DNA from 3 places in the Granulosicoccus antarcticus IMCC3135 genome. Region 2 is predicted to be linked to each of the others. Evidence: predicted binding sites of a transcription regulator. Region 2 holds the regulator's gene; each other region holds the start of a gene.
The links. Region 2 encodes FNR, which switches genes on or off when oxygen is low (the NO sensors DNR and NnrR bind a similar motif). Its sites were predicted from a motif close to TTGATNTANATCAA; they were not measured.

Region 1 (10,545 bases), 3.1 Mb from region 2:
CTTTCGTAGGTAGCGCGCTCAGTTTGGGTTTGATTAGCAGTTACAGCAGCAATCTGGAAGAAAAAACAAATTCGTTTCATCGGAATTTGCTGCTGCTCGGGTTTTATATCGCCCTGTTTATTCTGGCTAGAATCCCTGTTGAGTTTGTCTGGGGGGTTACAGGGCTGGTCGCTTGCGCCGCGTTATACTTTCTGTACAGAGGGCATCAGCGCATCACTAAAATGGAGTTCATCACTTTTTAACGTGACAAATTAGGACAGCGCGCATGGTACTGACCCTACTGCGCACCTGATCAATCGTGTCCATCGTGAAATATTTCTCCAATACCCCTTGAAGCTCTAGTGGCTAGAGACATTAGGATAGGGGTATACCAGTCTTAACCGGAGAAATCAGATGGAGCAGACGAACAGCAACAGCGACCAGGGGGCGAGTTCGTGTTGCGGGCATTCGGCCGAACTGACTAAACTCGAGTCACACCAGGCTGCGCTGGAGAGTACTGTTTCAACCAGCCGTCGATTTGCGGTGAGTGGCCTTGATTGTATCGAGGAGGTGCGCATTCTGCGCCGTGCTGTAGGGCCCTTGGTGGGTGGCGATGAGGGGCTTGCCTTCGATGCCATCAACGGTCGAATGAGCGTGCTTGTGTCTTCATCTGAAGCCTCGGACAAGGACATTATTTCAGCAGTTGCAGCCACCGGCATGAGTGCGACGTCAGATGAGGGGCAGGGCACCGCAGCCGCTCCTGCGGTGGATCGCGGACCCTTGTACGCCACGTTCGTCAGCGGCGCCCTGTTGTTGCTTGGGATCGTCATACATCTGATCGGTATCGATGGGCCCTGGTCGTTTGCCACGCTGCTTGGCGGTCACGGTGAAGCGGGTCCGCCGATGTTAGAAATTCTTGCCTGGGTCGGCGCCACTGTCGCGGGCACACGCTACGTTGCACCAAAAGCCTGGTACGCGCTCAAAACGCTGCGACCTGATATGAATCTGTTGATGGTCGTCGCGGTAGTGGGAGCCATGGTATTGGGAGAATGGTTCGAGGCGGCTACAGTTGCATTCCTGTTTGCCTTGTCGCTGTTGCTTGAACGTTGGAGTGTGGGGCGGGCACGTCGTGCAGTAGAGGCTTTGCTTGATCTGACACCGGCAAGCATCCAGGCACTGCGTGAAGATGGCACTGAGGTGGAAATCCCTGCCACGGAGGCTGAGGTTGGTACCCGATTCGTCGTGCGTGCTGGCGATCGTGTGGCATTGGATGGTACGGTCAGCGAGGGTGCAGGTTCGGTTGATCAGGCACCCATTACCGGTGAGAGTCTACCGGTACTTAAAGAGGTCGGTGATGAGGTGTTTGCCGGCACGATCAACGGCGAAGGTACACTGACAGTGGTATCCAGTCGTCCGGCCGACGATACGGTGCTGGCACGAATCATTCGCACCATCGGCGATGCACATGAGCGGCGTGCGCCTGTCGAGCAGTGGGTGGAACGCTTTGCTGCACGTTATACGCCTGCGGTGATGATCCTGGCCTTGTTGATAGCACTGGTGCCACCCTTGTTGTTCGGGGCTGCCTGGCAGCCATGGATCTACAACGCACTTGTCTTATTGGTGATCGCCTGCCCGTGTGCATTGGTGATCTCCACGCCGGTATCGATTGTTGCAGCACTGGCCTCAGCCGCCCGTGCCGGAGTGCTCGTCAAGGGTGGTGGCTACATTGAGTTGCCAGCCAGACTCGATGCGTTGGCACTCGACAAGACCGGTACACTGACGTTTGGTACACCGCAGGTCAGTGACATCGTACCGCTGAATGCAAAAGAGGCAAACGTTCTGTTGGCCGAAGCGGCCGCCATCGAACGGCGCAGTTCACATCCACTAGCCGCCGCTATTGCGCGAGCGGCCACCGAACAAGGTCTTGATCCCGCGGCTGCGCAGGATGTCGTCACCACGGCGGGCAAGGGACTGACCGGTCGGCTGGGAGAGCGAGAGCTGAGGCTGGGATCCTGGCGCTTCATCCGCGAATCCGCCAACGATCAGGACATTGATCCCGATGGCGCTATCGCGGCCCAGGTCGCGCAGCTTGAGGCTAACGGTCGCACCGTCGTGGCACTGTCTGATGCCAACGGTGTGCGCGGCTTATTAGGCTTGAGCGATACCGTTCGCCCTGAGGCTCGTGCCGTTATTGCGCAGCTGCATGCACTTGGTGTAAAAGAAATCGTCATGCTCACTGGCGACAACGCTGCGGCCGCCGATCTGGTTGCCCGGCAGGTTGGAATCGACACGGTACGAGCAGGGCTATTGCCTGAAGACAAGGTAGCCGAGGTGGAGGCACTGGCTGCCCGGCATACGGTGGTGGCCATGATCGGAGACGGGGTCAACGATGCGCCGGCGATGGCTCGTGCCAATTTTGGTATCGCAATGGGGGCCATTGGCTCGGATGCTGCCATAGAGACTGCTGATATTGCATTGATGAGTGATGAGCTTGTCCGCGTGCCATGGTTGGTATCTCATGCAAAACGCACACTGACTGTCATTCGTCAGAATATTGTGTTCTCGGTGGGTATCAAGGTGGTGTTCATGCTTCTCACATTGTTTGGTATCGCATCGCTGTGGGGCGCTATTGTTGCTGATGTAGGGGCAACACTATTGGTGGTAGCCAATGCACTACGACTGTTGCGCGATCGTCGGTAGTGATGTCGACAGTGGCAGATTATTAATCTGCCACACCTGCGGCATAGCGAAGGCCACCCAGTAAATGGGCACGAAAATCCGGCTCTGAGTAGCTGGTATCGGTGTGACCACCGCCGGTGTACCAGGACCGGCCACCATCATAGTCGTGGTACCAGGCGCTGGGATGATCATCACCCATCTCGCCTCCTGAGTAGGAGTCTTCATCGAGAGTGAGCAGCACATTCACCTGGGCTCGTGGATTGCTACGGTAGTCATACCATTCGTCGGTACGTGTCCATGTCGAGCCTAGGTGGGCAGTTGATGGATGCGATCCGTCTTCAACGTTCTGGCTAGCTGATTGCACCAAAGGATGACGTTCGAAATAGGCACCAACCAGTGCGCCGTACCACGGCCAGTCATACTCGGTATCGCTGGCTGCATGAATGCCTGCAAAACCACCGCCAGAGCGAATGTAATTTTCAAAGGCTGTCTGTTCGTCAGCGTCGAGCACATCGCCCGATGTCAGGACCCAGACAACGGCATCGTAGTTGGCAAGGTTGGTCTCGGTAAAAAGGCCTGCTGAATCTGCTGCAAGATCCGTTTCAATGTCAGCGGAGCTGCCCAGTTCTTGAAGTGCAAGCACTGCATCTTCAATTGAGCTGTGGCGGAAGTCGCGAGTTTCACTGAATAGTAAAACTCGTGGAGCGCCTGAAGTATAGGTCCCTGCGACCAACTCGTCGATATTGCTGACACCATCATTGTCATTGTCCCACTGATCGGTGTCGAATTGATCTGCGTTGATCTGAAAAGACTCTGAGGCGTTGGTTCCGGTTGTGAAGTCCGCCTCGAAACTGCCTAACGTGATTTCACCATTCTGATCATAGAAGGTAACTGTCAGACGGTTTTCTGTATTCGTTGGAAATTCATCAGAGGCGGACCAGATCTCATCACCGACCCACTGTGCCGTCATATCTCTATCACCCCAGATAACACGAACCTGGAGAGCATCGGATGCATAGGCAGGCACGGTGATATCAAAGTCTACACGTGTAGAGTTTTGCACCAGAGGATCCGTAACTACTGGATTGTCGTCAGGTGTTATCGGTGTACCTGGAGCTGCTGGAGGTTGAGTCGTTCCATCTGTAGAATCATCGTCCAGTTCACCCTCACCCGTGCTCGTTCCATCGTTCCCGGTCGCATCGGTGTCATCGGTCTCGAAAATATCAGAGATAATGGGTGTTTGGGAGTCGCTGGAGCTGGAACAGCCTGCAGCAAGCAGCGCACTGATTAATAGTGCAATGGTCAGTCGAACGGGTATGGATACAATTGACATCCTCATGAAGTGTCCTCTGCTAGTTCACAATTCCAGTAGAGCACCGAATTGCATGATCAGAGAACCAGTATATGGGGAAACAGGAGAGTCTATTTGCTCAGACTATAACAATTGTTTCAGTATTAATACCGGCATGCGATGCCTTGGAGCATGCTCGGAACAAGGCAGGAATGTGCCCTGAGTCACTATCGATAGCGATAGTACAGCGCAACGGGTGCGGTATACCCGATGAGCAAAATGTCCAGACCCGTACTGAAAGGTAAATCCAGTAATGGGTAGCTGGGAGCGGGGACACCAAATCTGTCTGTCACAACCGGATCGTCACGCAATGAAGCAAGGTCGAGCCGCAGACCGCTCATGACCAGAGGCTTTCGCTCGCGCAGTGGCTGGTTCAAGGTGGATATGGTTGCGCATCCACTTGTCAGAACCAGCAACGTGCACAACGCTGTCGCTTTGAGGCGTTTAGATTTATCCATGCTTGGAGGTTATCGCAGATTTGTCAGATTGGAAGCCTGCGTTCGAGAAGTTTTTGTCGCGCAGACTGCTGAATTGGAGCAATAAGTCCAGATACTGATGAGCTTGGCGGGTACATCTGTACCCGCTTCCTTGATTGTTTGCCTCTACTCTGGCGCTGACTCTTTGCGACGAAGATCCGGGTGGAGGCTGTTTCCAAAAATATGCTGACTATTGCCGATGGCGTGAGAGCCTGCGCCAACGATTAGTGGATCAGGTCCCTGTAAGACCTTCCTGGATTTGTCAGGATAGGGGATGTCTGCCAGAAAATGACGCATCGTATTCAACCGTGCACGCTTTTTATCATTGGACTTGATGATGGTCCAGGGGGCATCTGCCGTATCGGTATAGAAAAACATGGCCTCTTTGGCTTCGGTGTAATCATCCCATTTGTCGAGAGACTCGATATCGATTGGCGATAGTTTCCACTGTTTCAAAGGGTCAGACTTGCGTGATTCGAACCGTGCCTTTTGCTCTTCCTGTGTAACTGAAAACCAGTATTTGTAGAGACGAATACCGGAACGAACCAGCATGCGTTCCAGATCCGGACATTGGCGCATGAATTCCATATATTCGTTGGGTTCGCAGAATCCCATGACCCGCTCGACGCCGGCTCTGTTGTACCAGGAGCGGTCGAAGAACACGATTTCACCCGCTGTTGGTAAATGCTGGATGTAGCGTTGGAAGTACCATTGAGCTCTTTCGGCGTCAGTCGGTTTTTCCAGCGCCACGACACGTGCACTTCTGGGGTTGAGATGCTCATTGAACCGTTTGATGGTTCCACCCTTGCCGGCCGCATCGCGCCCTTCGAACAGAATGACAATGCGCTGGTTAGTGTCCTTTACCCATTTTTGAACTTTCAGCAGTTCTACCTGCAGCTCAGCTTTGCGTTTTTCGTACAAGCCCTTCGCCATTTTTGTCTGGTAGGGGTACTCACCTGTTTCAAAAGCATGCCTGATGTAGTCTGGGTCATGTCGCTTCTGTGCAAGCTCATGGGTCAGCATCGCCGCGTGCTTGGCGCTGGCAGCCTTTGCGTCGGCCTTTGCATTGGTTTTTGAGTCTGCTTTTGAGTCAGTCAGGCTCGGTGAAGTTTCGATGGCGTTAACTGAATTATCCGTGGCAGTTGTTACTTTCTTTCGAGTTCTGCTTTTCCTCGCAGGGGTCGCGACGGCTGATTCTCCATTCTTGTCGTCCAGTTTATCCATGATGTAGCTCCCGGTTACCGTGTTTGCTCAGATTCTCATTCATGAAAACACATTCTTCAATATCGATGATTGACCCATGTCAATAGGGGGCAAACCCGCAGAATTAGTGGCTGGACGCAAGGGTTAGAACACGGCAGACTGAAGCGCCGTTTTATATCCGTCAGTGTTTCAAGTTATATCCAGACTGCTCAAATAGTGAGACAAGACTCGGTCTTGCTAAGGGATCGTGAGAGTTTGTTGCAAGTTACAAGCTGCATGCCATGTGTGGTTTATGCTCCTTGTTAAAGAATGAATGCCGTACAGAGCGAATTTTGTCTTGGCTCTATCGGTCTAACTTGCAAACCAGCGGAGTCAATTTGAACATAATTGTATTTGGCGGAAGTGGTGGTATCGGCGCCGCAATTCTCAAGCAGATCAGACTGCGCTATCCATCGGCTAGCGTATTCGCTACGTGGAATACCCAGCCTCCTGCTGATGAGTTGTCAGGCGATGGCATACAGTGGTCGCAGGTGGATGTGTGTTCCGAACAGAGCATTCAAACGTTCTCTCAGTCGTTCGATAAAGTTAACTGGTTGATCAATGCGGTCGGCATGCTACACATTGATGCCAAGGGGGATGCTGCACAAATGCCTGAGAAGTCCTTGAAGCAACTGAACCCTGAATTTTTCATGAAGAACATGCAGCTCAACGCCTTGCCCACCTTGTTGATCGCAAAGCATTTTGAACGTGCCTTGAAGCATGATGAATCAGCTCAGTTCACAACCGTGTCCGCCAAAGTCGGTAGCATCGAGGATAACGGGCTGGGTGGTTGGCACAGTTACAGATGCTCGAAGGCTGCGCTGAACATGGCTATCAAGAACATCAGCATTGAGTGGCGTCGTCGCCTGCCCAAGGTCTGTGTCACAGCACTGCACCCGGGCACGACTAATACCGAATTGTCAGCACCGTTCCAGGGCAATGTGCCGGATGGGAAGCTGTTTACATCGCAGTACACGGCAAGCTGTCTGGTCGATCTGTTGTCACAGTTCAAGGCGTCTGATACAGGTAAATTTGTGGCTTATGACGGGGAGGAGTTGCCTTGGTAAAGCAAGGGGGTTACTTGCAGGTGTGGGCATTGTGGCTGATATTACCGAGCGCTAACGTGCATTGAAACTAGTCGTTCTGTTATGTTTTAACCTTTAATTGTCGGTTCAGTGCAGAACGTATCCGGAAGCCGTAGTTAACAGGTGAAATTCAGAAAATTGGCAGGATGCCAGCCATCAAGTCCTGGGTAGGCTATACATTTGCCAATGCTGCTTCAGGTCAGAGGTTATTTCTGACATATTATCTGAGCTCTTCTAGTAGACGTCTGAGCAGGGATTGCATCCTGAGTCAAGTATGAAAGCCATACGTCTTCAAAAAGAGGAGTTAAGATATTTATGCGGCATAACATGCACGTTCACGTCAGCACACAGATCAGCGGTGACTACCCGCGCAGTGATAGGGGCATGAATTCGCTTGCCCCGAGAGCCCCGGAATACAAGCAACTGGTTGGTCTTGCGTTGGTCTCGATCGGATTGGCGAGCTCCCTGGCCTATGCTGATCCCAGTGTTAACGGTGCTGAGATTTCCTGGCCAGACGATGGTTGGTACCAGGTACAGACAGCGGATGGGGAAACCACGCTGTGTAATGGTGGAAGCTCTTGCAGTGTCGAGCCGGGCAGTTATCTGGTCATCAATCATACGACTGGTATTCGCTACGCGGATGTGCAGGTTGGAAATGCACAGAGCAATGAGGCTCAGAGCGGCGATGGTGATAGTAACGATGGCCAGAGCAGCGATAGTATTCAAGTGTCCGGCAACACCATCAGCTGGCCAGATGATGGCTGGTATCAGGTACAGACTGCCAATGGCGGTGAATCTGTTTGCAGTGGCGGCAACTCCTGCGAGGTAGGGCCCGGGAGCTATCTGGTGATCAATCACACCACCGGTGCCCGCTTCCCTGGCATCGAAGTGTCATCAAGCGAACAGCCTGTCATTGAGCCTTCAGAAGGCTTGATCAATAGAGACAACCATGTGGAGCTTCTCTCACAGGCCTTCTCAGTCTATACAGGGAAAGTATACGGCGATACGCTTCCAGGCATACCGCAGGCCTTTATGGAATCTCATCCCTCAACAGAGATTGAAGTGCCACCTGCAACGTTGAATGAAGGCGAATCGGCTGTCCTTTTTCAGTACGCTTGTGACAACGGTGGTGTGCTGCAGAATCTGGATACCGTTTATGATTTTGGAGATACAACCAGGACCTTTACCTGGAATGACTGTCTCGACGATACAGTCGTACGCAGTGGCACACTGAGTTCGCGGGAAAACAATGTTGGTGGCTATTATCGTGACCTGATGTTCAGCTCTTACAATGGGGATTTTGTCAGCGGCGACACAATAGTGGCTTCAGGTAAGTTCGGCAGCATCAGTGATTCGAATATCGATCCCTCAACCATTCGTATCGATCGTTGGACTAATCAGGGCGTCAATTACTCGTTCAAAAATGAATCAACGTTCCTGGAAGTGGGCAACGCCAGTACAGATACCTTCTACCGATGGCTTGATCGAACGGATGATGTGTTCATAGCCGAACTCGATGGCAGCTTCCAATTGAGTTCTTCACTGACTGAGCAACACACGGTTGAGGTGCTTACACGCGAAAAGCTATTTGTGAATATCACGCTTGATGGCTCTTTCGACTTCATCGAGGTTCGACCCTCTGTACCCTATCCGGACGTTCCTGCCTGGAGCTTCACCAGTGGCGAGATTCAAATAACAGCGGACGATGGCAGCTCTTTGCGTCTGAACGCTGAAAGCGGTGATACGCAAACGGCCCAGATCACGCTCTTGCAAGGTGGCATTGAGCTTGAAAGCTTCCAGCAGCCGTGGTCACTGTGGAGAGATGTCCTGACCTCTGTGCAGAAAGATACTCGCGATTCCTTATAGGAGTCTTCGACCAAGGGTCACCCCTCTTCAGGCAAATGATTCTTGCTTGCAAAGGGGGTGGCATAGGGTTGGTGTCACAGGAACGTCACTTTGCTGTCATCGCACGTTATCAATGACTGTACATACTCGGGAATCCAGCCATTACCCGAGTTTATCGATTCATCCCTTCAATTCCAAGGATACCCCGTCGTTCAGGGCGGGGAGGAATTGGAATGCTGTATATATTGCCAGTGCGTGTTGACCCTTCTGAGTGAATGGGGGCGGAACGGTTATACAATCGAGCTGTGAAATCAACATGCATCAAGGTTCTCAAAGTCAGGGTAAAAGATCGCCACGCGCCGCTTCTGCGCGGCATGGCGACTGAAGTCAATCAGGTATGGAACTACTGCAACGACCTGTCTGATCGTATGATTCGGGAGCGTGGTCGGTGGATGTCCGGATTTGACTTCTCTGCTTACACGGCTGGTGCCTCGAAGCAGTTCGAGCACATTGGCAGCAGTACGATTCAGGAAACGGCCGAACACTACGCCAGCAAACGCTTCTCGGCAAAGCGTCGCAAGCTGAGGTGGCGCAAGAGTTTTGGCGATAAACGTTCGTTGGGATGGGTGCCCTTCAAGGCTCGGGCAGCTCACTGGAAGCACGGGCAGGTCTTCTTTGCAGGTTCTCACTTCAAGGTATGGGACAGCTTCGGTCTTGCCAATTACAGGTTCAGGGCAGGTTGTTTCACTGAGGATGCTCGCGGTCGATGGTATTTTTGCATCTGTGTCTCGGTTGATCGCACGTGTCCCAAGGGGCAAGACAGTATAGGTATCGATCTTGGTCTGAAAACGGTTGCCACCTGCAGCGATGGCACCGTGCTGGAGGGACGTTGGTATCGCCACCTGGAGGGCAAGCTTGCCAAGGCCCAGCGGGCAAGACGCAAGCGGCGCGCCCGGGCGATTCACGCAAAAATCAGGAATCGCAGAGCAGATGCCCTGCATAAATTCAGCCGCCATCTGGTCAATCGATGCGGCGAGATCTACGTGGGAGATGTCAGTAGCTCGAAGCTGACAAAAACCACGATGGCCAAGTCTGCGCTTGACGCAAGCTGGGCCAGCTTCAAGACAATGCTCGACTACAAGAGCCAGCAGGCCGGTATTGTCTACCGAGAAATCAATGAAGCCTATACCACGCGAGCGTGCTCCGAATGCGGAGGCCTGTGCGGACCGCAGGGAATAAGAGCTCTTTCGGTAAGAGACTGGCAATGTGTTGAATGTGGTGTTCAGCATGATCGTGACGTTAACGCGGCTCGAAATATTCTCCGTCTCGGCGCAGGACATTGCGCTCCTTAGTGGGAATCCTCTTTCTTCAGGGAGAGGAGGATGTCAATGCAGCAAGCCTGTGCTCTGAATCAGAGTCTGTCCAGCAATTGCAGTAGAGATGAAATTCTGGGCGTGTCATGGCTGCCGTCATACAGGTCGAAAGGATCATAGAAAATAGCGGGCATACCTGCCGCCCGTGCAGCTTGCAAACCGACTGCGCTGTCCTCAATGACAATACAGTTTGCAGGCGCTACCTGATAGTGCTGGGCGGCATGCAGAAACAAACTCGGATCCGGTTTCCAGGCTTGTAAATCATTGGCACTGAACACGCCTTCGGTGAAATGATGGGCCAGACCACAGCTGGCAAGTGAGCGCAGTGTTTTCTCTCTGGGAGCATTGGATGCGATGCATTTGGGTTTGTCGAGGCGTGAGAGCATGGCATCGGCACCTTCACTGACCTTGATCATGGATTGGGCGAGCAGATCTTCGCGTTCCCGGTAGGTCTCCAGGTATTGGTCGGGAATGGCTCCTGGCTGCATTCGTTCGATATCGGCGAATATTTCAGC
Region 2 (10,545 bases):
CACCGTTTTGATCCCAATACACCATTAGAGGAAACCATGGGTGCGCTGGATCATATCGTTCGATCCGGCAGAGCCATGTATGTGGGTATCTCATCGTACAATTCGGAACGGACGCGCGAGGCGGTAGCCATCTTGAAAAGCCTGGGTACTCCGTGCCTGATACATCAACCCAGCTACAACATTCTCAATCGCTGGGTCGAGACAGATGGTCTGAAAGATACTCTCAAGGAGTTGGGTGTCGGCTCGATCGCCTACACACCATTGGCGCAGGGGATGTTGACAGACAAGTACCTCAACGGCATTCCCGAAGGCAGTCGTGCCACTCAGGGGAAGTCTCTCAAAAAGTCATTTGTGTCCGAAAAAGCGGTAGAGAGTATTCGCGCCCTTAATGAAATAGCACTTGGTCGGGGTCAGAGCCTGGCGCAGATGGCGATTGCGTGGGTGCTACGTAACGAAGGCATCACAACAGCGTTGATTGGTGCCTCAAAGCCTGAGCAGGTGGTGCAGTGTGCAGCCGCTGTCAACAACCTTGAATTTACTCAAGAGGAGCTGACAGCTATTGATGCGAGTGCGAATGAAGAGGATATTAACCTCTGGGCAAAATCTTCAGAGTCCTGATCTCTGGGGTCGCTTCACTGGATGATGGTAGGGGCGGTGCGTGAGTGCACCGCTCTAATTCAATCTAGAGGGTCAGGTCATGGCGGGTGGTTGGTCAAAAGATGGGGCTGTACAGGATCAGATTGATGCCAGTGTCGATGAGGCCGTCAATCGGGCTCGGCAACAACTGCACAAGGGTGAGAGTCTGGTTGATTGTGAGGAATGTGGAGAGCCCATTCCGGAGGCTCGTCGGCGTGCTGTCAGTGGTGTTCGATTGTGTGTAACCTGTCAGGAAAATGCTGACGAGCATCGCAGCGAGCAAGCCGGCTTCAACCGGCGAGGCAGCAAGGACAGCCAGCTGCGTTGATCGGGCGGCACGGTATTCTGAGAGTTATTGATGAAGATTTTGATTGCCTGTGCCCCGGGTATTTTTTTACTGCTCTGGTCGGGTGGATTCACTGTGGCCAAGATAGGCATCAGCGACGCTGATCCGCTAACGTTGCTCGCCTTGCGTTATGCCTGCGTTGTCGTGATATTGCTGCCTTTTTGCCTGATCATCAAGCCGCCTTTGCCCAAGGGCAGGCAGCAATGGTTGAACCTTGCCCTGGTAGGGTTTCTGATACAGGTTGCCTATTTTGGTACGGCCTGGATGGCATTCTACAAGGGCGGTTCGGCAGGCACCGTGGCACTGATCACCTCACTGCAACCCATTCTGGTCGCCTTGATCATGCCGATGATGTCCAGCGAGCGGGTGTCTATCAAACGCTGGCTCGGCCTCGCTCTGGGGCTTGCAGGCACCAGTCTGGTATTGGCGGGCAATGCCGGGATCGAACCTATCAGCCTGACGGTGCTGGTATTCTCGACATCTGCCTTGATTGCGTTCACGATAGCGACGGTGTGGGAAAAGCGTTTTGGTGTTGCGCATCATCCGTTGACGTCAAACATGGTTCAGTACACCGTGGGACTTGCGGGTACCTTGCCGTTGGCGTTGCTATTTGAGCCCATGCATATTGAGGTGACTGTGCCGTTTCTGTTTGCACTGGCCTACCTGGTACTGGGTAACTCCCTGCTTGCCATCAGTTTGCTGCTGATGATGATTCGTCGAGGTGAGGCTACGCGTGTGTCCGCCTTGTTTTTTCTGGTGCCGCCAGTCTCTGCGCTCATCGCCTGGCTGGTTCTGGATGAGCACATGAGTTCACTGGCCTGGCTCGGTATGGCTGTGGCTGCTATCGGTGTCTGGATGACGACTCGCCGCGTGGTGTGAGCGGCAGGGAAGGGTCTGACTCAGCTCAGGACTTGCTTGTTAGCATTGATCAGTTGGCGCAACTGCCCCATGTCTATCAGTTTTATCTGTTTGCCTTGCGCCTCTATCAGCCCTTGTTCGTGAAACTTGGAAAACGTGCGTGAGACAGTTTCGAGTTTCAAACCCAGGTAGCTGCCAATCTCCTGACGAGTCATGCGTAGCACGAACTCAACGGAGGAATACCCCAGATGGCGATAACGTTCCGAGAGATTCAGAAGAAAGGCTGCTACGCGCTCTTCGGCCTTCATGGTGCCCAGTAACAGCATGACATTGTGTTCGCGCATGATTTCACGGCTCATGATGCGGTGTAGTTGGTGCTGCAAAGGTGGGAACTCGCGGGCGATGCGTTCCAGGTCGGTGTAGGGAAGGATGCAGACCTCGCTGTCTTCCAGAGCAATGGCATCGACCCCGTGCTGCTCTGTTGCTACGCCTTCAAAGCCGAGTAGCTCGCCGGGAACCTGGAAGCCGGTTATCTGGTCACGCCCATCGGTGGAGGTGATGCGTGTTTTGAAAAAACCGGCTCGCACGGCATACAGTGAATTGAAATCATCACCGACACGAAATACGTATTCTCCTCGCTTGATCCGTTTGCGCATTGACACCAGATTGTCGAGTTTTGCCAGATCAGTGGCTGGAATTCCACCCGGCACGCACAGGGTTCGGAGGCTACAGGTGGCGCAGGCGTCAGTGAGAGGCTTGTGGACGTGTATCTGAGGGCACTCATTGCACTGGGTCGAGGGATTGTTCATGTTCCTATACGTCGCTCATGTCTTTAAGCCCTTCGTCATTGATCGAAAGATCGTTGACATTAATCAAATCCGAATTTGACCACTTCGGTGATAGTACCATTATGAAAGAAGTCGACATTCGTGCCCCTAGATATACCAGTTATCCTACAGCTGACCGATTTGTCGAGGCTTTCGGGCCGGAAGACTATATCCGGCATCTGCAAGCTCGGGAAATGCGTCCGGCGGTACCGCTGTCGGTCTACGTTCACATCCCGTTCTGCAGTGCTCTTTGTTACTACTGTGCGTGCAGCAAGAAGATTACTCGCAATTACGAGAAGGCCGAACGCTATGTGAGACATCTTGTGGCAGAGTTGTCGCTGGTAGACGCCAGGCTTGGAGGTGATCGACGCCTGTTGCAACTGCACCTGGGTGGTGGCACGCCAACCTTTTTGAAAGAAAGAGAGCTGAGAATACTCATGAGTGCTCTTCGTGAGCATTATGCGCTGTCATCTTCCGGTGAATACTCCATAGAAGTGGACCCACGCACGGTTGATGATGAAAAAATGGCGCTGTTGAGCGAGCTTGGCTTCAACCGTATCAGTCTGGGGGTGCAGGATTTTGATCGTCAGGTGCAAACGGCCATCAATCGAGTGCAACCTGAAACACTGGTGCAATCTGTTCTGGATCGAGCCCGGTCACTGGGTTTTGAATCGACCAATTTCGATCTCATCTATGGCTTGCCCAGGCAGACACTGGCCGGGTTCGAGAAAACGATCGACTCTGTCATTGCCATGCGTCCCGATCGAATCGCGTTGTACAGCTATGCACACATGCCTTTAGTGTTCAAATCGCAGCGACTCATCAGTATCAATGACATGCCGAACGTTGCAACCAGTCAGGCTGTTTTTCGGATGGCCAATGAAAGGCTGGAAGCGGCAGGTTACGAGTATATCGGTATGGATCACTATGCTTTGCCGGATGACCCATTGGCAAAGGCGCATCGTAACGGCCTGTTGCACCGGAATTTTCAAGGGTATACAACACAGCCAGATTGTGACCTGGTCGCTCTGGGGTCCAGTTCCATTAGTCGCATTGGCAGTTGTTACAGTCAGAATCAAAAGAGTACCAACGATTACAACGACTGTATCTCGCAGGGCATATTGCCGACTCAAAGGGGCCTTGAGCTATCCCGCGACGATATGCTCAGACGGGCGATTATCATGGCCATCATGTGCCAGGGAGAAGTCGACAAGGAGACTTTCGAAGTTAACTACCTGATTGATTTCAATCAGTATTTTGCCGAAGAGTTGTTGGCATTGGAGCCATTGATGCAAGCCGGTATGGTTGATGATGAATCAAGCCGCATCGTGGTAACGGCAACGGGCCGGCGTGAGGCGCTGCGTCTCATCAGTGCCTGCTTCGATCGTTACCTGAGCGATCAAAAGTCAAGGGCGCGTTATTCAAAGGTGCTTTAGTCCTGCGCCTCCCGGGAAGCTGACCCAGATATGTGACATCAGTAGGTATCGGTGTGGGTATCCAGCGACAGACGATCGGGTACAAACTCTCAGTAGTCGAATTACTGAAGCAATGTTCTGGCGGGTCGCTGATAGAATAGTGACTAGACGTCGTATGTATCACCAAATGCAATGGACGCCGCCTGTTTTTTCCGGCTACCGTGCCGTGTGAGGTATGTATATGGCTAGAACATGGTTGGTACGACTTTCAATGGTACTTGCGTGTTTCTCGTTGCTTAGTTGCAAAGTTGAACCAGTATCCCGGTTGTCTGGACAATTAGAACCGTTTTACGGTAAGTACACCGGAACAAGCGAATCACCAGAAGGTAGAGGCGAGGTTGCCGATCGTGACCTGACGGTATCTATCCAGCCCTTGGAGAAGAACGGCTTTTCGGTCAACTGGACGACCGTGATTCACACTGCCGACGGGCAGAAGAAAAAGAGTGCGCCTTCCATTGATTTCTACCCGTCTTCCAGGCCCGGCCTTTTTGTATCTGCAATGAAAACCGATGTATTTGGACATACTGTGCCCTACGATCCTATCGCCAAGGACGGAAACCCCTATGTATGGGCAGGGCTGGATGACACGACACTGACGGTATCGGCGTTGTATATTCTTGATGGCGGTGGTTACGAAGTACAGGTATACAAGCGCTCGCTCAATGAATCTGGCTTATCTCTGGAATTTGAAAGGATAAAAGATGGTGAGCCAATGACCCGAATTTCCGCTCAGCTGAACCCCGTACCGCGTTGACACCTATCTCATGAAACTGAGCTGTCGGTTCTTGTGAGCATATGGGATAGAGGGTGGGGGCTCTCAGCGGCCAGCCTCATGACAAGGCTGGCCGGCGTGCTACCGCTTCAAAATATTGACTGATCCGTCAGGTTCTGCCCGACCAGCTCAGGCTTCCGGGGCGAGTTTGTCCTGTGTATTCGTATCAAAGTCGCTGGCATCGTGGCGTTCATGCAGCTGAGAAGAAGGCTCACCAAACGTGCGGTTGACCATACGACCACGCTTAACGGCTTCACGCTCAGCGATTCGTTCGGCCCATGCCATGACGTTCTTGTATGAAGGGGTGTCCAGAAATTCAGCTGCTTCATAAACAGTGTTCAGCACCAATGCGCCATACCACGGCCAGATGGCCATATCGGCGATGGAATATTCGTCGCCTGCCATGTACTCATTGTTTGCCAGATGGCGATCCAGAACATCAAGCTGGCGTTTGGTTTCCATGGTGAACCGATCGATGCAATATTCAATCTTTACCGGCGCGTAAACATAGAAATGGCCAAAGCCGCCGCCAAGGTAGGGGGCACTGCCCATGAGCCAGAACAACCAGTTCATGCACTCGGTGCGCTTGGCAAAATCTGTCGGCAGGAATGCCCCGTATTTTTCTGCCAGGTACAGAAGAATAGAGCCGGACTCGAAAACCCGGGTAGGAGGCGTGGTGGTGTGATCCATCAGAGCAGGAATTTTCGAATTCGGGTTGACGTCGACAAAACCACTGCCGAACTGGTCTCCGTCACCGATTTTGATCAGATGTGCATCGTATTCGGCGGCACTGATGCCCTTCGCCAGCAGCTCTTCGAGCATGATGGTTACTTTCACCCCATTGGGTGTAGCCATTGAATAGAGCTGCAGCGGGTGCTTGCCGATCGGCAGTTCCTTGTCTTGTGTAGGACCTGCAATCGGACGGTTGATGCTGGCCCATTTACCGCCGCTGGCGGCATCCCAGGTCCAGACCTTGGGTGGGGTGTAATCAGGTAAATCGCTCATTGTTCTGTTTGTTCTGCGTTGGAGTTTGAAGAAGCACTCAAATAGAGAGACAGACTGTAGCAGGAGCTCATGGCACTAATGAAGCTACCTTACGGCGAATTAAAGTTGCATCAGTCAGGATGTGCGTTTCGTTTGCCAGATGCTGCCACCTCGACACCAGTCTGGTTTACACTAGCGGGTTCCCCGTCACTGGCACACAGCACCGATTTCCATGAACGCAGGCGGTATTGATTTCGGCACATCCAACTCCAGTGTCGGTTATTTGAAAAGCGGTGAGCCCACCCTGTTAGCGTTTGGTGAGGACGGCTATTCCGTGCCCACAGCCATCTTCTATTCGGCAGAATCTGCTGAGGTCTACTTCGGCAAACAGGCGGTTTCGCAATACACCGAAGAGGTTGAAGGTCGGTTGTTGCGTTCCTTGAAATCCATCCTGGGTTCCTCCCTGATGGGCGAGAAGACTGCGATCCGGAACCGGCGAGTTGCTTTCAGTGACATCATTCAGGACTTCTTCGGTTTCCTTCGAGTCACCCTGGCGAGTCAGGGGCAAGCGGATATGAACCAGGTCGTGTTGGGCAGGCCTGTGCACTTCGTGGACGATAATCCGGAAATGGATCGGCTGGCAGAGCGGCAATTGCGCGAAATTGCCGAAAAGTCAGGATTCGAGCATGTGGAGTTTCAGTTCGAACCCGTCGCCGCCGCACTCACCTACGAGAGCAAGCTGCAGGATGAGCAACTGGCTCTGGTTGTCGATATTGGCGGTGGTACGGCCGATTTCAGCATTATCCGCCTGTCTCCCGAGAGGCATCGGCAGGCCGACAGGACAAGTGATATCCTGTCCACGGTGGGTATCCACATTGGTGGTACGGATTTCGACCGATTGCTGAGTCTGCATTCCCTGATGCCATTGCTGGGGATGGGGACGCTGGTCAAAGGCACCACAAGACAGTTGCCGAATTCTACCTACTACGATCTGGCTACCTGGCACCGTATTCCGCTCTTGTACAACAATGCAACTGAGCAGAAAATTCGCCAGATTCAGCTCGATGCGGCCGAAGCCGACAAGGTGCGCCTGCTTGGCGAGGTCGTATCGCGCAAACTGGGGCATGCGCTGGCAAGAAAGGTGGAGCAATCCAAGATCAAGCTGTCTGCCAGTGGCATCAGCGAATGTCTGTTACAGGGGCTATCCCGCGATTTGCAGACCGTTATCAGTCGCGATGAATTCGAAACCGCCATCGGTTCGGTGGTTGAGCGTCTGAGCCACTGTGTGTCGACAGCATTGCTTGACTCACAAATACGGCCAGAGGCCATTACCCGCGTTTTTTATACGGGAGGAACCTCTGCCGTACCTTTGCTACGGCAGCAGTTCGGTGAAATGTTTCCCTCAGCTCAACATGTGCAGGGGGATACCTTCGGCAGCGTGGGTCTGGGGTTGACTATTGATGCCGCCAGACGATTTGCCTGATTGTTTCACGAACCCTAAGAGCAGGGCTCAGGAAGCCTTTGTCAGCAGCGCGTTGATGGCGGTTGGGTCCAGTTTGAATCGATCTGCAATATCCACGATCTGACGTACTGTTTCATCATCGACTGGAATGCCATGATCGGTACGTTGCTGACGGTTCTGATGCTCTGTCTCGCCAGGCAGGAGTACCGCGGGGGTGCCAACAGCGGGTTGCCGGGATTTGATGAAGTTGTAGAACTCCTCTGTTCGCTGTTCGATAGCCTTTCTACTGTCGAAAGCGCTGGGATCGATAATGATGGAAAACATGTTGTTGATGACCCCATGGGGCAGGTGTTCCATCGTGGCTACCGTGTCGGTGCTTGACAGGGCACCTGCCAGCAGTTCGACGAATATTCCCAGTCCTGATCCCTTGTGTGCACCGAATGCGCTGAGAGATCCCTGTCTTGATTGAGCCATGGGGTCAGGGTCGAGAGTCTCCAGGCCTTGCTCATCGATCAGACAGCCAGGCGGCACTTTCTCACCCTTGTTGCTTGCAACTCGGACTTTTCCGAAGGCAACGGTACTGGTTGCAATATCCAGCAAAGGTTTGGCCTGACCTTTGAGCGGCATTGCCATGCTGATCGGATTGGTTGAGAAGCCACTTTCGCGTGCACCGAAGGGGGCAACAATAGGGGCATGGCCTACGACATTGACCATGTGAATGGAGACATAGCCACGGGCTGCGCAGTACTCTGAATAGGTGCCGACACGCGAAACATGACCTGAGTCTCGCAAAGCCAGAATAGCCACCTTGTGTTCTGGCACACACTTCATTGCATGGTCCAGTGCCAACAGAGCCATACGGTGACCGAAGCCACGTTTGGCATCGACAACGGAAATGGCGCCCATGGGAGCATGCAGCAATGGTTCCTGATTGGGGACCAGGTTGCCGTCGAGTATCTGCTCGCCATATAAGGGCAGCATGCCGATACCGTGCGAATCATGTCCGGTCAGATTGGCATCGGTGAGGTGGCTGGCAACGATGTCAGCTTCGTTCTCATTGCAACCGAATCCTTTCAATACTGCAGTGGCGAATTGTTTGACCGACTGGCTTGTATAGTTTGATGCAACAGGCATAAGGGACCCTTGAATGTAGTGTGCTTTTCAGTTCAGCAATGAGTGTACTTGTTTGCCTGTCAACAGGGACTGTCTCAAGGTACACTAGTGCTTGTTATTTTTAATGAACGCTACATGTCATTCAACGCATTTGCCATGCCCTCCAGCCTGACTCAGGTACTTGATCAGCTGGGGCTGCAAGTACCAACGCGAGTGCAGCAAGAGCTTTTTCCGGTCGTTGTCGAAGGCCGTGATGTGCTGGTATCAGCCAACACGGGCTCGGGCAAAACCCTGGCCTACTTGCTGCCACTGCTCAGTCAGGTTCTGGCGAGTGCTGGCAAACAGCGTGCCTGCACTCTGGTTGTCGTGCCTACTCGAGAACTGGTCGGTCAGCTGGCAAAAGTGCTCGGCGACTTTGCCCAGATTCCAGGTGGCTGCAAAGTGGCTACGCTGGCTGGTGGTTCTTCGATCAATACGCAACTGATGCAATTGCGTGGCGGGGCTGATTTCATTCTGGCCACACCTGGACGATTGCTTGATGTCATCAAGCACAACGGCATTGATAAAAGCAGTATCGATGTCCTGGTACTGGATGAGGCCGATCGTTTGCTCGATGAAGGCTTTCAGGATCAGCTGGATGAACTCATCGCAGAGTTTCGTCCTCGTCAACGTTTGATGGTCTCAGCAACCTACTCAAGGAAAGTTCGCGCAAAAGCGGGCTGGATATTGAAAAATCCGGTTTTTCTGGATCTGGCAACAGCGGTTGAGCAGGTGCGGCACCGAGCGGTGGAAGTTGATGAGCAGCGTCGAAAAGAATTGCTGTTGTTTCTGTTTGAACAGGACCTTGCAGCACCTGCCCTGATTTTTGCAGCTGACAGAAGAGGTGCTGAAAAGCTGGCAGAAAACCTGTCCAAGGCTTCAATAAAAGCCGCTGTATTGCATGGCAAATTGTCCATGGCGCAGCGCGCCAACGTGCTCAGACAGTTGGAAGATGGCGATTTACAGGCATTGGTCGCAACTGATCTTGCCGCGCGTGGCATCGATGTGCCCAGTCTGCCGGTGGTCATCAATTATGATCTGCCCCGATCGGTCGAGTTATATACCCATCGAATCGGACGCACGGCACGTGCAGGTCTGACGGGCGAGGCCATCAGTCTGGTCGACATTAATAGCGAGGCTCATCTGGCGTTGATCGAGAAGCGACTGAATATCAGTATTCCCCGAGAACAGATAGAAGGATTTGAACCGAAAAATGCGCTGCAAAGAGTCGTACCGCTGAACGATGGCAACGGTGGGATCAAGGGCAAGCGCATGAGCAAGAAAGACAAGTTGCGTGCCGCTGCCGCACGCTCTGCGGGCCATTCCGATGAGTCCGATTCAAACTGAAGCCGGTATGTAACTGCGGCCACTTCATTACCAGGGCCCCACCGGGCTTCCACCTACTCAAGGAGTCAGTCATGTTGAATTTTGGAATCATGTCTACCGCGAAGATCGGTAGAGATCATCTTGTTCCGGCCATCCAGCAGGCCGACGGCGCACGCCTTGAAGGCGTTGCTTCTCGCGATGGTGGGCGGGCAGCGAAGATGGCAGATCATTTCAATGCACCGCAGTCTTTTGATAGCTACGAGGCCATGCTGGAATCGAAGGATATCCATGCTGTCTATATCCCGCTGCCCACCTCACAGCATGTTGAATGGGCGCATAAAGCTATTCTTGCAGGCAAACATGTCCTGGTTGAAAAGCCACTGGCACTCAAGGCCAGCGAGATAAACAAGCTGATCAAGGCACGTGATAAAGCCGGAGTGATCGTCTCGGAGGCCTATATGGTCACCTACCATCCACAGTGGCTGAAGGTTCGTGAACTGCTCAAGAAAGGCACGATTGGTACGTTACGTCATATAGATGCCTCGTTTACCTACTTCAACACCGATGCTGGCAACATGCGTAATCAGGTTGAGCTGGGTGGTGGTGCATTGCCTGATATCGGTGTTTATCCGACCGTCTGTGCACGCTTTGCAACAGGTCTGGAGCCAGTATCAGCCACGGCTTCAGTGGAGTATGATCCGACCTTC
Region 3 (10,545 bases), 1.4 Mb from region 2:
GAACGACTGCGGCCGTTTTGGCCTGCTTGTCGACAACCTCATCGACCGCTCGACGGATGCTTTCCCGAATACTGACAAAGGCTTTTTCTACATCATTGTGCGCCTTGATATCTCGCTTGGCCTGCGCAATGAAGGGGGCAATATCGACGGCTTCTTCGTTCATAGAGGGTGTCATGAATTTGATTTTAGGGGGGTGATTAACCTAATCGAAAGCGGGGTTCGGGCGCGATGATGGTATTGAGCTGCTCGGTTGGCAGTTGCCCACTGATGAGCTTTAGCAAGGTTTCGCCCAGGCGAGTTCCCGTCAGTGTGATGTCTTCGAAACAGGAGTCGATTATCGGCAATACATGATCAATGGTTGCAGAGGTTTGCTTGGTCACCACTTCGGCATCAATGCCCGGGGTCAGTCCGGCGTCGTGAATGCCGGCCATGATTGCCAGAGTTGCATTGTCGCCAGCACTGACGATGCCATCAGGTGCATTTCCTGACCTGAAGAGCGCGGTGATGATCCCACGTAGTTTGTCCAGTGGCATATCCAGGCCCAGTGGCTCGGGGGGCTCCAGACAGTCCAGGCCATTACGGGCGATCGAGCGGCGAAAGCCATTGAGCAGATGAGTTTGATAGGTCAGGGAGGCGGGGGCACCGACCAGCATGAGGCGTTTGCGACCGCGCTCAGCCAGACGGTTTGCTGCCATTTCTGCAAACCGTTCATTGTCGAAATCCACCGACGCATGAGCACTTGCCAGTTCGGTTCTACCGTGAGTTACAAACGGGAAGCCGTTTTCTATCAGATACCTGACGCGCAGATCCTGAGGCGAAGTATGCGAGATGACGATGCCATCGGCTCGATGATTCTGGACAATGGATTTTACGATAGTCAGCTCGTCGTCATGAGGGATTTCGGGGGTGGCCGAGAGTTCGAAGCCGGCGTCGCGGCAGACCTCTCCCAGGCTGGAGATGATGGATGTCGTATAGCCGGTGATCTCTACACGCGCTGGCAGCACCAGGCTGATCATATGAGTACGCCCGGTGCGCAGGCCACGGCCTGCACGATTGGGCACATAGCCCAGCTCATCCGCAACGGACCTGACACGAATGCGTGTGCTCTGGGCGATATCGCTGGCGTTGTTCAGGGCCCTGGAGACCGTAGTGACCGCCAGTCCGCAAGCATCTGCAACCGTGCGCAGGGTTGGCCGTTCTGAGGGCCGTGTGACAGCTCGTGGTTGCTCGGGTTTTTTCATTAATCAATAATAACTGTAACGTTACAGATGTCAATAAGGCTGCAAAGGAAACTTTGACGTCATGAATTTGTAACGTTACAATCTGCGCAGGCAACGAAAGTTGCTTCCACACCGAGGAGATAGGAGTGTTATGAAACTAACAACTTTGGCAGCGGGCATCACGTTCGCTCTGAGCATTGGCGCAGCAATTTCACCCGCTGCAGCGGCCGATGTAGAAGTGTTGCACTGGTGGACCGCAGGCGGCGAAGCTTCAGCATTGGAAGTGCTCAAGAAAGACCTGGAGTCGCAAGGTGTGGGTTGGCAGGATATGCCTGTCGCAGGTGGGGGCGGTGAGGCGGCCATGACAACGCTTCGTGCGCGGGTTACCGCTGGCAATGCACCGACTGCGGTACAGATGCTCGGATTTGACATCACCGATTGGGCCAATGAAGATGTGCTGGGTAACCTCAATTCTGTGGCGACTGAGGAGAAGTGGGATGAAGTGGTCCCCACAGCCTTGCAAGCTTTTGCCAAGCATGACGGCAACTGGATATCCGCACCGGTCAATGTACACTCTACCAACTGGGTGTGGATCAACAAGGCAGCACTGGATGAGGCTGGCGGCAAGATTCCCGAGACCTGGGAAGAGCTGGTCTCGGTACTTGATGCCATGAAAGCCAACGGCATTACTCCCTTGGCACATGGCGGGCAGCCCTGGCAGGATGCTACTTTGTTCGATGCCGTTGTATTGTCAATGGGGACCGACTTCTACAAGCAAAGCATGATCGATCTGGATATGGATGTTCTGTCTGGTGAGAAGATGGTAGAAGTCTTTGATCGCATGTCAACGTTGCGTTCATACGTCGACGATAACTTTTCCGGACGTGACTGGAATCTGGCCTCGGCCATGGTTATTGATGGTACGGCAGGCATGCAGATGATGGGTGACTGGGCCAAGGGCGAATTCGTCAAGTCCGAACAGACGCCGGGTGAAGATTTTCTGTGCATTCGGTTCCCGGGCACGCAAGGTTCTGTCACATTCAATTCGGATCAGTTCGTCATGTTCAATCAGGAAGGCGATGCCGATGCACAGCTGAAGATGGCTTCTGCCATCATGAACCCTGAATTCCAGTCAGCCTTCAATGTGGTTAAAGGCTCCGCTCCAGCACGAACTGATGTCTCGGATGCCGCCTTTGATGATTGTGGCAAGAAAGCCATGAAAGATCTGGCTGATGCAAACGAGGCAGGCACCCTGTTTGGTTCCATGGCACATGGTCATGCAGCGCCTGCGGCTGTAAAGAATGCAGTGTATGACGTTGTTACTCAGCACTTCAACGGCGAGTTGAACAGCGAAGAGGCTGCTGAGGAATTGGCCAATAGCGTCGAAGCGGTGATGTAAGGCAGAGTCTGAGGGCGAGGCTGACTGTACGTCGCCTGGTCTGATCGTCCGTTGCATGCTGAGCCTCGATATGTCTCCATGAATATCGGGGCTTTGCTGCTGACAAACAGTCCCTTTTTCGCGAACTGGCAATATAGTCGATATGAAAGAACGCCTGCAGGCCTGGATACCGAAGCTGGTGTTGGGGCCGAGTTTTCTGCTCATTCTGTTTTTCGTTTATGGATTCATTCTGTACACGGGATATCTCTCTGTTTCAGACTCCAAGATGCTGCCCTCCTACGGTTTTGTTGGTCTGGAGAATTACGAAAAGCTGTGGAAGCTGAGGCACTGGACCAGCTCACTCAATAATTTGGCCATATTCGGTATTCTGTATATCGTTATCTGCAGTGTGCTTGGGTTGCTGCTGGCCATTCTGCTTGATCAGAAAATTCGGGCAGAAGGCGTTTTGCGCCCCATCTATCTGTACCCCATGGCTTTGTCCTTCATCGTTACCGGTACCGCCTGGAAGTGGTTTCTGGATCCGGGCATGGGTCTGGAACATACGATGCACGCCTGGGGCTGGGAGAGTTTTCAGTTCGACTGGATCAAGAGTCGAACACACGCCATTTATGTCGTGGTTATAGCCGCCGTATGGCAAAGCTCGGGCTTTGTCATGGCCATGTTTCTGGCAGGCTTGCGAGGTGTCGATCCAGACATTATTCGCGCCGCTGAAATCGATGGCGCCTCACGTGCCCGCATCTACCGACGCATCATCATTCCCATGATGCGGCCCGTGTTTTTGTCCGCTTTTGTGGTGCTGGCCCATCTGGCCATCAAGTCCTACGATCTGGTCGTCGCCTTGACAGGTGGTGGTCCGGGCAAGGCGACCGAGTTGCCCGCAACGTTCATGTATTCCTATACCTTCAGTCGTAATCTGATGGGCATTGGCGCCTCGTCAGCTATCATCATGCTGATCATGATCTTCTCCATCATCGTGCCCTATCTGTATTCAGAGCTACGCGCGGACAAACAATCATGAGCAACTCACAGGCAAGTTTGCCGAATGGCTCGCTGAATAGCCCCCAGAAAAACTCACAAGATAATCAACCTCTGGCGGCATCAGGCAGTAAAACGGGGGCTCGGGCAGGGCGCTTTCTATTGTATTTGGTGCTCATACTCTTTGCTCTTTATTATTTATTGCCGCTGTACGTCATGCTGGTGAATTCGTTCAAGCCCCTTGAAGAGATTCGTGGGGGCGACATGATGTCACTGCCGGAAGTTTGGACTCTGGCTCCCTGGGCGAGTGCCTGGTCGACGGCCCAGATTGGTGTGCAGGCGACAGGCTTGAAGCCGTATTTCATGAACTCCATAGCCATGGTGGTTCCGGCGGTATTGATATCGACCATTCTGGGTTCGCTGAATGGCTATGTGCTGACCAAGTGGCGCTTCCGTGGCGATGGAATCGTGTTTGGACTGTTGCTGCTGTCCTGTTTCATACCGTTTCAGATTGTGCTGATACCCATGGCCAGAATGCTGGGCATCATGGGACTGGCAGGTTCAACCACCGGCCTGGTGCTGGTGCATGTGGTCTATGGTCTGGGCTTTACGACGCTGTTTTTCAGAAATTACTACGCAGCATTTCCCACAGAACTGGTGCGGGCAGCACAGATTGATGGTGCCGGTTTTTTCCGCATATTTCGCCGCATTCTACTGCCATCATCCGGGCCGATTATCGTCGTCTCGGTCATCTGGCAGTTCACCAATATCTGGAATGACTTCCTGTTCGGTGCCAGTTTTGCCGATGTGGATTCTGTACCCATGACGGTTGCACTGAACAATCTGGTCAGCTCCTCGACCGGGGTCAAGGAATACAATGTGCATTTTGCAGGTGCGGTGCTGGCGGCTTTGCCGACACTGGTGGTGTACGTCGTATCAGGTCGATATTTTGTACGTGGCCTGATGGCCGGTGCGGTCAAGGGGTGATGGAATTGAACGAGAAAACAATGAATAACACGACAGAACATTTCCTCGAAATCGATTCGCTGAGCAAGCAGTTTGCAGGCGTTGATGCCTTGAAGAACGTGTGCATCGATGTTGAAGAAGGTGGTTTTCTGGTATTGATTGGTCCGTCGGGTTGCGGCAAATCAACGCTGCTGAACATGCTTGCAGGTTTTGAAGAGGCGAGCAGTGGTGACATTCGGATTGGTGGCAAGTCTATCAAGGAGCTGCATCCGTCCAAGCGAGATATCGCCATGGTGTTCCAGTCCTACGCCCTGTACCCGAACATGACTGTGGCAGGTAATATAGGTTTTGGCATGGAGACGCGTGGCGTACCAAAGGCTGAGCGGATCAAGAAAACCGCTGAGGTTGCTGCCATGTTGCAAATCGAGCCTTTATTGAAGCGCAAGCCCGGGCAGTTGTCCGGTGGTCAGCGCCAACGTGTGGCCATGGGCCGTGCTCTGGTACGAGATCCGCGTGCGTTTTTGTTTGATGAACCCCTGTCAAATCTGGACGCGCGGCTGCGAGTGGATATGCGTGCCGAGATCAAGAAGCTGCATGCACGCCTGGGTACGACGATCGTCTATGTCACACACGATCAGATCGAGGCCATGACGCTGGCTACCAAGATTGCCGTGCTCAGGCACGGAGAGGTGCAGCAAGTGGGTACGCCAGACGACATCTATCATCGTCCCGCGAATACCTTTGTCGCCGACTTCATGGGGTCGCCGGCAATGAATCGCGTGACCGGGACATTGCAGCGTACGCAGAACGGATTGGAGCTGAAGTTTGCTCAATTCACACTGCCTCTGCATCAACCCAGTGAGGAGCTATTGGCTCGTGCAGAACAGTCTGGGACGATCGACATGGGCATGCGGGCAGAAAACATCACTCACGCGCAGGGCGAGCAAGCTGGCGAGACGGATTTTGGCACATTGGATCTGACCATCGAGCTGATCGAGCCGACAGGTTCTGATACGTTTATTGCCACGCGAGATGGCGATGTGCATTTCACCGCTCGCGTAGAGAACAGTCTGCGAGCACGAACTGGCGAACAAATCACTCTGGCTTTTGATATGAGCAAAGCTCATTATTTTGATACCGACAGTGGAGAACGCGTGCAGTGAATGAGAAGCCATTGAGGATAGGTCTGGTTGGTTATGGATTGGCTGGCAAGGTCTTTCATACACCTTTGTATCAGGCCGCGGGAGTGGAACTGGTGGCCGTTGCCTCCAGTGACAAAAACAAGGTACACGCGGATCACCCCAACGTGCGAGTACATGCCACGCCGGCTGAATTATTTGGCGATGATGAGGTCGAGCTTGTCGTGCTGGCATCCCCCAGTTATACGCATGCACCATTAATGCTTGAGGCCTTGGCTGCAGGCAAGCATGTGTTGAGTGACAAGCCGTTTACATCAACCGTGCAAGAGGCGGATGAGGTCATTGCTGCTGCCGAGGCCGCTGGCAGAATCGCCACCTGTTACCAGAATCGTCGCTACGATGCAGATTTTCTGACGCTTCGTCAGCTGATCGATGATGGCCAGTTGGGAGAGGTGGTGTTCTATGCTGCGCATTTTGATCGCTTCAAATTACTGATTCAGGATCGGTGGCAGGAAAGCGAGCAACCCGGTGTTGGTATTCATTACGACCTGGGGGCTCACATCATTGATCAGGCTCTGGCTCTGTTCGGAATGCCGGACTGGGTACAAGGCGATGTCCAGAAACAGCGTGAGGGGAGCGACATCATCGACAGCTTCCATTTGCGTATGGGCTTGGGCCGATTGCGAGTCGAGCTGACGGCGGGAATGCTGGTGGCGGACAATGATTTGCGTTACCGGGTTCACGGTACACGGGGTTCCTGGATTAAACATCATCTGGATCCGCAAGAAGACCAGCTACGACAGCTGGGCATGACACCACAGGATGAAGGGTATGGGCTAGAGGATGAGTCTCATTTCGGTATTCTGACGCAGATTGATGGTGATCAGAGCAGTCGATCAAAAGTGCCGACGCTCAAAGGCGACTGGCCGGCGTTCTATCGTGAACTCAGTGTTGCAATCAGACAAGGCAATCCACCGCCAGTTACCGCCCTTCAGGCTCGCAATACCATTGCCGTTATCGAAGCCATGCTCGAATCCTCTCGAACCGGTAGGAGAATTGAACTGCCATGATCAGACACTGCGTATTCATACAATTCAGAAGTAGCGTGACAGCTGAGCAGCGTGATGAGCTGTTCGCCGAAATCTCTGCCTTGCAATTACATCTGACTGGTATTCTGGCTGTGCATATCGGTGCTAATGTCAGCCCCGAAACAGGTATGGACAAAGGCTTTGCCGATGGCTTCATGGTCGACTTTGCCGGAGCCGAAGCACGTGATGCCTACCTGGTCGATGCTGCGCATCAGCGTGCCGGGGCCAGGCTGGTAGAGGCAGCCGAAGGCGGTGCTGCTGGCATTCTGGTTTACGATCTGGAGATGGTTGCAGCAGAATAAGCTCTGCTGCAACGGGTCTGGAATACGACTTGAACTGAAACGTTCTACAAAGCTTCGGAGGCAGGGCCGAAAAATTCGTAATGCAGACGATCATCACTAACACCCAATGATCGCAGACCACTGATGGTCGCCTTCATGAATCCTGAGGGGCCACAGACGTAGTAATCGGCTGTTTTGGGGCTGGTGTTTGCCGCAAGCCAGCTGGTATCGACGCGACCCGTAATAGAGGCAGCTTCGTCTGATATCTGTTCGCCATCTGGCTCTTCATAGAAGTTGGCTGTGTTGGTTGCCAAGCGACTGGACACCTCTTTCATGGCATGGTGGGCCCGGCTGCGTGCTGCGTGGACGTAGGTGATGGGCAGAGCTCCGTCGCCATTAGCCTCCAGCATGGAGATCATGGGCGTAAGGCCGACACCACCCGATAACAGGACGATCTCGGATTTTTGTGCCGGATCCAGAAAGAATTCGCCAGCAGGAGCACCGACATCCAGAATGGTGCCCTGCTGGGCGACATTATGCAGCCAGCCTGAAACCTTGCCCTGCGCTTCACGTTTTACCGTGATGCGATAGGTGCTGCCATTGGGTGCTGATGAGATGGAGTAGGTGCGTCGCACAGGCCCGGTATCAGCATCTCCTGTGTCGATCAGAAAACTCAGATACTGACCCGGCTTGTGCCGAAGCACGGGAGCACCGTCTTCCGGGCGCAGAATAAATGAGGTGATCTCTGCCGTTTCTTCATGCTTTTCAGCAATGACGAATTTACGCCAACCAGACCAGCCACCTGGAGCTTCTGCCTGATCCTGGTAGAGATCTTTTTCACGATCGATGAGAACGTTGGCCAGAAACCAGTACGCCTCGCCCCAGGCTGTCAGCACCTCTTCGCTTGCAGCCTCTCCGAGAACATCGCTGATGGCCGCCAGCAAGGCGCCTCCCACAGCTTCGTAATGGGGTGGTTCGATCTTCAGAGCAACGTGCTTCTGGGCGATACGCTCAATAGTGGCAGCCAATACCTGTGGTTCCCGGATATGCCGAGCGTAGGCCAGGATAGCGCCTGTCAAAGCCTTGTGCTGAGGTGAGTTGCCGGTTTGGTGCGACATATTGAAGAAGGCGCGAATGCCAGCGTCAGCCAGGAGTCGTCCATACATGCGGGCCACAATAGCCTCGCCATGCTGTTCAAGAGCCGGCACGGTGGCGCTGACGATTTCGATGGTGGATTCGGACAATGTTGACATCGGGATTCCTCTTCAATAAAGATACATGTCAGTAGCATGTATAGTGAATGATTAAATGATACATGTCAAAAGACTCTTTAATATAAACTCTTATGCTGTTGCAGCTAAAAACCCGACTGGACGACCTGTCTTATGCGCTTGACCGATGCCAGTGATATCGCTTTTCGTGTCTTGATCTATGCCGCTGAAAAAGAAGGCGCCTTGTTTCGAATCGAGGAGGTGGTCGAATTTTATGGCATTTCCAGAAGTACGACGATGAAGGTTGTAAATGCCCTGACACGCGCTGGTTTGCTGGTCGCTATACGGGGTCGCTCAGGCGGTCTGCGGCTGGGCAAGGAGACGGGCGAGATACCACTGGGGGATGTCGTGCGCCTGATGGAGCCCGATTTTGCCGTCGTCGAGTGTTTGCGGCCTGTGAATACCTGTCCGATCACGCCAATCTGTGCGTTGCCGGCGCCGCTGATTGCGGCGACCAATGCCTTTCTGGATACGCTGGATCGTTATACTCTGGCCGATATGGCCATTGGACCCAAGCGCATGTTTCCGCTGACCTATCAGCCCAGGAGTTGATGCGACTTACATCGAAGGCAGGCGGGCGTCAGGGTCCAGCATCGCCTGTGCCTGTTCAGGTGAGAGCGCCTCAGGTCGTTCACAGCTTGTTGTCATATCGACCCATTGCCGTGTCGCTGCAGAGCGCTCGATTGAGGTGAGAATGTCAACAACGTGCAAGGCAACATCCATGTTGCAGCGATGTTTACGCCCATTGATGATGGCATCTGCCATGTCGGCTAGTCCTGCACAGCGATAGTTGGCACGAGCAACCCCGTTGCTGTCTTCCATGGTTTGTTTACCGAAAGGATGCCCCGGCTCTGGCAAAACCTCGCACCAATCGTTGCTGCGGGCAAGTTCGACGTCGCCGCCAAAGAAATTAGGGTCGGGAATATAGAGCGTTGCGTCAGTCCCGTACAGCTCAATCAAGCTATGACGATGCGTTCGAACATCCCAGCTTGCGCCAAAAGTGATGACAGCTCCGCTATTGAATTCTATGAGGGCATGGGTATTCGTTGGAATCTCCACATCGATGACTTCACCCTCGCGCGGACCATTGCCAATGGTGCGGTGCTGGAAGCCGGTTGATGCCATGGCTGAAACCGTTCGTGCTGGTCCGATGAGTTGAACCAGGTTGGTGAGGTAGTAGGGGCCCATATCAAGTACGGGGCCTGCGCCTGGACGATAGAAGAAATCCGGGTTGGGGTGCCAGTCTTCCATTCCGGGAGTCATGAAATGGCAGGTGCCACCGGTGATCGAGCCCATCAGACCTCGATCCACCGCTGATCTTGCCAGTTGGTGAGATGCGCCCAGGAAAGTATCTGGCGCCGAACCGATGCTCAAACCAAGCGAGTCGGCCAGTTCTCGCAGTTCTTTGCCTTCTTCCAGAGTCAATACCAGCGGCTTTTCAGAATAGGCATGTTTGCCAGCTTGCAGGATGCGTCGAGTCACTGAAAAATGGGCGGATGGGATGGTCAGGTTGACGATCACATCGATATCATGTGCTGCCAGCAGTTCGTCTACCGATTGCGCACGGACCCCGTATTCAGTGGCACGCAGTTGTGCTGCTGATAGGTCGATATCAGCAACGGCCTTGACCTCTATAGACTTGAATAGCGGTGCGAGCGTCAGATACGTGGTTGAAATGTTGCCACAACCAATAATGCCGACGCTCAATGAGTTCTTGCTTTTCATAACCTACAGGCCTTCAACAGTTGCCAGGGAACGACGAGCAAATCGCTCCGGATCGGAGGGGTTATCGTGTTCGATGATGAAGCGTGGCACCTTGGCAAGTTTCAATGCGGCAGCGATTACTTCCCAGTCCATGATGCCATAGCCCACATCAGCCCAGCCGTCCTCGTCAAGATTCTCACCCTCAGGTGCGCAATCCTTGAGGTGAACGGCCAGAATCTGTCCAGTCAATCGCTTGATCCAATTGACAGGGTTCTGGCCGGCAACATGAACCCAGGCAAGATCCAGTTCCAGCTCAATTTGCGGCGCGGCTTCAAGCAGATATTCAATCGGCAGCGTGCCATCGTCGAGGGGGAGGAATTCAAAATCATGGTTATGCCAGCCAAACCCCAGTCCGGCGTCACGCACCGGCTTGCCCATCTCGGTGACTCTTGTTGCAAGCTGTTGCCAGCCAGCGGCATCAACAGGGCGTTGATCCGGGGTC

Region 1: the regulator FNR is predicted to act here: its motif matches at 5,779-5,792, upstream of ppk2 (polyphosphate kinase 2).
Region 3: the regulator FNR is predicted to act here: its motif matches at 8,377-8,390, upstream of hmpA (NO-inducible flavohemoprotein).

Annotation. Positions count from the first base shown of each region.
Region 1 is NZ_CP018632.1:7,569,063-7,579,607, reverse strand. It holds gene IMCC3135_RS32905 (hypothetical protein) at 1-242, shown strand, start outside; gene IMCC3135_RS32900 (heavy metal translocating P-type ATPase) at 394-2,679, shown strand; gene IMCC3135_RS32895 (ThuA domain-containing protein) at 2,702-3,997, opposite strand; gene IMCC3135_RS32890 (YceK/YidQ family lipoprotein) at 4,177-4,467, opposite strand; gene ppk2 (polyphosphate kinase 2) at 4,612-5,709, opposite strand; gene IMCC3135_RS32880 (SDR family oxidoreductase) at 6,066-6,794, shown strand; gene IMCC3135_RS32875 (hypothetical protein) at 7,197-8,678, shown strand; gene IMCC3135_RS32870 (RNA-guided endonuclease InsQ/TnpB family protein) at 8,963-10,009, shown strand; gene IMCC3135_RS32865 (HAD-IA family hydrolase) at 10,069-10,545, opposite strand, start outside.
Region 2 is NZ_CP018632.1:2,883,972-2,894,516, forward strand. It holds gene mgrA (L-glyceraldehyde 3-phosphate reductase) at 1-618, shown strand, start outside; gene IMCC3135_RS12515 (DksA/TraR family C4-type zinc finger protein) at 698-964, shown strand; gene IMCC3135_RS12520 (DMT family transporter) at 995-1,861, shown strand; gene fnr (fumarate/nitrate reduction transcriptional regulator Fnr) at 1,882-2,649, opposite strand; gene hemN (oxygen-independent coproporphyrinogen III oxidase) at 2,751-4,103, shown strand; gene IMCC3135_RS12535 (hypothetical protein) at 4,408-4,896, shown strand; gene yghU (glutathione-dependent disulfide-bond oxidoreductase) at 5,044-5,919, opposite strand; gene IMCC3135_RS12545 (Hsp70 family protein) at 6,131-7,381, shown strand; gene IMCC3135_RS12550 (malate/lactate/ureidoglycolate dehydrogenase) at 7,409-8,494, opposite strand; gene IMCC3135_RS12555 (DEAD/DEAH box helicase) at 8,609-9,859, shown strand; gene IMCC3135_RS12560 (Gfo/Idh/MocA family protein) at 9,931-10,545, shown strand, end outside.
Region 3 is NZ_CP018632.1:4,272,958-4,283,502, reverse strand. It holds gene IMCC3135_RS18495 (YbiU family protein) at 1-175, opposite strand, end outside; gene IMCC3135_RS18490 (LacI family DNA-binding transcriptional regulator) at 198-1,241, opposite strand; gene IMCC3135_RS18485 (ABC transporter substrate-binding protein) at 1,372-2,619, shown strand; gene IMCC3135_RS18480 (carbohydrate ABC transporter permease) at 2,762-3,637, shown strand; gene IMCC3135_RS18475 (carbohydrate ABC transporter permease) at 3,634-4,581, shown strand; gene IMCC3135_RS18470 (ABC transporter ATP-binding protein) at 4,602-5,723, shown strand; gene IMCC3135_RS18465 (oxidoreductase) at 5,720-6,769, shown strand; gene IMCC3135_RS18460 (Dabb family protein) at 6,766-7,089, shown strand; gene hmpA (NO-inducible flavohemoprotein) at 7,134-8,321, opposite strand; gene IMCC3135_RS18450 (Rrf2 family transcriptional regulator) at 8,454-8,891, shown strand; gene IMCC3135_RS18445 (Gfo/Idh/MocA family protein) at 8,898-10,064, opposite strand; gene IMCC3135_RS18440 (sugar phosphate isomerase/epimerase family protein) at 10,068-10,545, opposite strand, start outside.